Regions from separate parts of the Mycolicibacterium grossiae genome, predicted to be linked through region 2. Evidence: riboswitches for the same ligand, from Rfam matches in the RefSeq annotation. Region 2 holds a riboswitch; the other holds the start of a gene.
What was found. Region 2 has a riboswitch for glycine ahead of gcvP (aminomethyl-transferring glycine dehydrogenase). Riboswitches for the same ligand answer to the same signal wherever they lie in the genome.
Positions count from the first base shown of each region.

Region 1: linked by a shared signal. The riboswitch ahead of FZ046_RS10295 (L-serine ammonia-lyase) and the one ahead of gcvP (aminomethyl-transferring glycine dehydrogenase) in region 2 are both predicted to bind glycine.

Region 1 is NZ_CP043474.1:2,130,676-2,133,142, forward strand. It holds gene FZ046_RS10290 (hypothetical protein) at 143-565, opposite strand; gene FZ046_RS27370 (hypothetical protein) at 1,055-1,216, opposite strand; glycine riboswitch at 1,423-1,523, shown strand; gene FZ046_RS10295 (L-serine ammonia-lyase) at 1,574-2,467, shown strand, end outside.
Region 2 is NZ_CP043474.1:4,124,694-4,127,160, reverse strand. It holds gene gcvP (aminomethyl-transferring glycine dehydrogenase) at 1-1,280, opposite strand, end outside; glycine riboswitch at 1,438-1,535, opposite strand; gene FZ046_RS19860 (MerR family transcriptional regulator) at 1,619-2,260, opposite strand.

The DNA of each region.
Region 1 (2,467 bases), 2.0 Mb from region 2:
GACACCCCAGCGTGTTCTTAGCTTCCGCTCAGCCCCACGGCGTAGCGTTGTCCGCGCGGGCGTCGGCCTACCCCCCCAGCGCCGCGCCCGCACGTTGGTCTCGCCGGCTCCCTTCCCCCCGGGAGTCGGCGAGTCACCATTATCAACATCCGCCGGCGATCTGTGGCCCGGTGATCGAGCCGAACACCAGAGCGATCCTCGTCGTCGCCGCGGACGGCGCCATCGCGATGCCCACGTCGGTGTTGCGGCAATCGACATTCGTGAACTGCGCCATCGACAGCGCCTGGGTGACGGCCTCGCCCACGGAGGCGGCGTCGGCGACGACGGGCCGGGTGGTGCCCACGTAACCGTGTGGGTCGACGGCGCCCCGGGCCAGCAGGTCGCCGGCTGCGGCGTCGAGCGCGCCCGACCGCACCAGCGCCGGGCAGCCGTCCCGGTCGCGCGCCGCCGCCAGCCGGTCCAGCACCTGATCGGTCGTCGACTCCGCACCCGCGATGCCCGCGCCTGGAACGATCGCCACACCGGCCGCCACGATCGCGCACACCGCTGTCGCCACTCGGTTCATGCCACTCTCCTCGTCGCCCCGACTCAGGCAGCGTCGCACGCGACCCGATCGCGGGAGCCCGAATTGAGCGGAACGTGTGCGCTGTCGACGACGGGGTACGCCGCCGCTAGCGTTCGCTCAGGTTGGTTGCGCTGGTGCGGTCGTCAGGTAGTCATGGCAGGCAACCCTGTCGTTCAGACCGAAGCGCAGTGCCGTGACCGCCGCACTCACGTGCCGTAGGCGAGCGCCGGCGCGGCCGTGACGAACCCGCGGCACGTGCACGGTCGCGGCGCGTGCTCCCGCGCGGTGTGGTCCTCGCAATCGATGCACGCCCCACAGGTCCCGAACGCCGAATGGTCCGGTTCGGCGTGGCCGCAGCGACACCGTTCGAAGTACTCCATGTGAACCCCCCTCGTCGACCCTAACCCCGCGGTGGCGGAGACGCGATCACGTAATCGGGGCATACCGAATGACGGCGCCGCGCAAACGGAACCGTGAGGCAGCCAACAGTCAGCGCACCCGACCGGGGGAGGGCGGTTCGTCGCGGCCGGGGCGGCGTCGCAGACGGTTCCGGACCCGCGCGACGACGCCGACGACGGACGTCAGCCCGCCGACCACGAGGGCCACCGGCCACGAGGGTTCCCTGCCGTAGTCATCGTCGTCGTCCTGCACGCGTCCAGTGTCCCCGGGCCGGCAGCCAACGTCGACCTCCTCGACCACCCGGCGCGCGAGCGCCCCGGGGTATACGCTCGCGGACACAATCGAACAAGCCGTTGACGCGTGGCGGGAGAACCTTCGCAGCCGGGATCCGAGGCCGCGACAGGCGCCGTAGGAGCAACGTCCTCCCCGGGAATCTCTCAGGCCCCATACCGCCGCGTCGAGGCGACTCTGGAGAAAGCGCGGCGCCGTCGCCGGGCTTACCGAAGGTGAAAGGCGCACGGGCGCCGCAACTCTCAGGTATCAGGACAGAGCGGGGAGGTGTCCAGTCCACGGTCCGGCTCTGCCCGGACCCGAGCCGGAGGCGCCTCGATGACCATCAGCGTGTTCGACCTCTTCACGGTCGGCCTCGGGCCGTCCAGTTCGCACACCGTCGGTCCGATGCGTGCGGCGGCGCGCTTCGTCGACGGCCTCGTTGAGACCGGTCGGCTCGCCGACGTGCGCCGCGTGCGCGTCGAACTGTTCGGCGCGTTGGCCGCCACCGGCGCGGGCCACGGCACGCGGGAGGCCGTGCTGGTCGGACTCGAGGGCCGGCATCCCGAGGACCTCGACCCCGACGACATGGCCGCCTGCCTGGACCGCATGCGGGCGTGCGGCGCCGTGCGTCTCGGTGGGCGCGTCGCCGTGCCCCTCACCGAATCCGACATCCTGCTCTCCCCGCAGACGGTGCTGGACCGCCACCCCAACGCGCTCACCGTCACCGCCGACGACGCCGACGGTGCGCGGGTCGCGGCGCAAACCTACTTCTCCGTCGGTGGCGGGTTCGTCGTCGCCGACGGCGAACCCGAGCCCGAACCGGCATTCGCGGGCGTCGACTTCGGCTCCGCCCGCGAACTCTTGGACCTCACCGCCGCGCGCGGGGCGTCGATCGGTGAACTCATGGGCGAACACGAGGCGTCGCTGCGCCCCGCCGACGAGGTGCGCAGCGGCCTGCTGCACATCCGCGACGTCATGGTGGCGTGCTTCCACCGCGGCATCACCCGTGACGGGGTTCTGCCCGGAGGTCTTCGGGTGCGCCGTCGAGCCCGGGCCTGGCACCAGCGACTGCTCGTCGAGGACCCGGAACGCGACCCGTTCTTCGCCGAGGACTGGGTGAATCTCGTCGCGCTGGCGGTCAACGAGGAGAACGCGGCGGGCGGCCGCGTCGTCACCGCACCGACCAACGGCGCCGCGGGCATCATTCCCGCCGTGCTGCACTATGCGACG
Region 2 (2,467 bases):
TCGACGACCCACACGTTGACGTTGCGCTCCTTGGCGGCGGCCCGGACGGCCTCGGCCCGGCCCGGCACCCGCGCGGTCACGGTGTCGAAGAACGCATCGTGCACCACCTCGACGCCCGCGGAGCGCAGCCCCGTCGCGACGCCCAACGCGTTGCCGTGCACCCGGTGGGCGATGGCGCGCAGGCCGTCGGCGCCGTGGTAGCTGGCGTACATGGCCGCGATGACGGCCAGCAGCACCTGCGCGGTGCAGATGTTGCTGGTGGCCTTGTCCCGTCGGATGTGCTGCTCGCGGGTCTGCAGCGCCAGGCGGTAGGCCGGCGAGCCGTCGGCGTCCACCGACACCCCGACGAGGCGGCCGGGCAGCTGACGGGCGTGCTTGGCGTGCACCGCCAGGTAGCCGGCGTGCGGGCCACCGAAGCCCATGGGCACGCCGAAGCGCTGAGTGGTGCCGAACGCGACGTCGGCGCCGATCTCACCGGGCGGAGTGATCAGCGTGCAGGCCAGCAGGTCCGCGCCGACGGCGACCAGCGCGCCCCGCTCGTGGGCCTGTTCGACCAGCGCGCTCCAGTCGGTGACGCGGCCGCTGGCGCCCGGCAGCTGGACGACGACGCCGAAGAACTCGCCCTCGGGCAGGCCCTGGGTGAGGTCGGCGGTGACGACCTCGATGCCGAGCGGCTTGGCGCGCGTCTCGATGACCGCGGCGGTCTGCCGGTACAGGTCGGCGTCCACGGCGATGCGGTTCTTCGACCCCTTGACCGCGCGGTGCATCAGCGTCATCGCCTCGGCCGCGGCCGTGCCCTCGTCGAGCATCGACGCATTGGCGACCTCGAGGCCGGTCAGGTCCTCGACCATGGTCTGGAAGTTGAGCAGCGCCTCGAGCCGGCCCTGGCTGATCTCCGGCTGGTACGGCGTGTACGCGGTGTACCAGGACGGGTTCTCGAGGATGTTGCGACGCAGCACCGGCGGGGTCAGCGTGTCGAAGTAGCCCTGGCCGATCATCGAGACGGCCACGGTGTTGGAGTCGGCCAGCGCCCGCAGCTCGGCGAGCGCCTGCTCCTCGGTGGCCGGCGGCGGCAGCTGGTCCAGGCCCGGTGCGACGCCGTCGGCGGACAGCGCGTCGAGGATGCCGGCGGGCAGGGCCTTCTCGGCGAGCCTGCTCAGCGAATCGACGCCGATGACGCCCAGCATGGTCGCCACCGCGTCGGCGTCGGGGCCGATGTGACGGTCGGCGAAGCGGGGCAGGTAGTGCTCGTTGGCGGGGTGGGGCTGGCTACCGGACACGTGGGCCTCATTTCGACAGGGCTGGTGGAACCGCTCGCGGTCCTCCCCCTCTGTCGTCCACCCGTGACCGGGCGCCTGAGAGATTCGGCGGCCCGGGTCGCCCCGCGCGCCTTTCCCCATGGGCGGGTGCGTCGACGCACCGCTTTCCAGAGGCACCGTGGCCCGCGCGGTCCTTGGGCCTGAGAGGTTGACGGAGAGGTGTTGCTCCTTCGGCGTCCGCCGCTGGCAGCGGCGGAACTCTCCCGCGCGGGGAATCGATGCGCCGCCAGTCTACCCGCCGGTCACCCGCCGTTCGCGCCGGCGGCTGCCGACCCGGCCGGACCCGACCTGCTGTGGCCCTATCCGATCTTGCGGTCGCGGTGCTTGCGACGGGAGGCCAGCTCGTCCTCCGGGGCCGCGATCGACTCGCCGCCGTCGGCGCGTTCGCCGGGGAACTCGGAGATCGCGCCGGTCAGCTCGCGCATCGCGCCGGAGACGGCGATGCCGAACACGCCCTGGCCGCCCTGCAGGAGGTCGACGACCTCCTCGGCCGACGTGCACTCGTAGACGGTGGTGCCGTCGGAGAACAGCGTGATGTTCGCCAGGTCCTGCACGCCCCGCTGCCGCAGGTGGTCCACGGCGACGCGGATGTTGTGCAGCGAGATGCCGGTGTCGAGCAGCCGCTTCACGATCTTGAGGACCAGGATGTCCTTGAAGGAGTACAGCCGCTGGCTACCGGAGCCGGCCGCGCTGCGGATGGAGGGGACCACCAGCGAGGTGCGCGCCCAGTAGTCCAGCTGGCGGTAGGTGATGCCGGCGATCTGGCAGGCGCTCGGACCGCGGTAGCCGACGAGTTCGTCGGGCACCGAATCGTCGGGGAACAGGCCGCCCTGGACGGGCTCGGCGACCGGTGCGGGACCGACCCGGGAGTCGGTGTCGGAGAGGTCCAACTGCCCTTGCCCTGACGTGTGCCGGTCCTCATCGCGTCCGCGGTCGCCCACTGCACATCCTCTCGCCGAATCGAACTCGCTTCGTGCGCCGTAGCCGTTGACGTAGCGCGTCTCGCGTCGAGCCCGAGTGTGTCGAGCATACGCTCTCGCGCCATCTCCGTGACTGGCTGAAGTCTGGTTCGAGTATGGCTGCCCGGCACCCGGAAAGACGAAACTCTCCCCGCGTGTCGAAACGTCCGCAGCGAAGTGAGACGCATC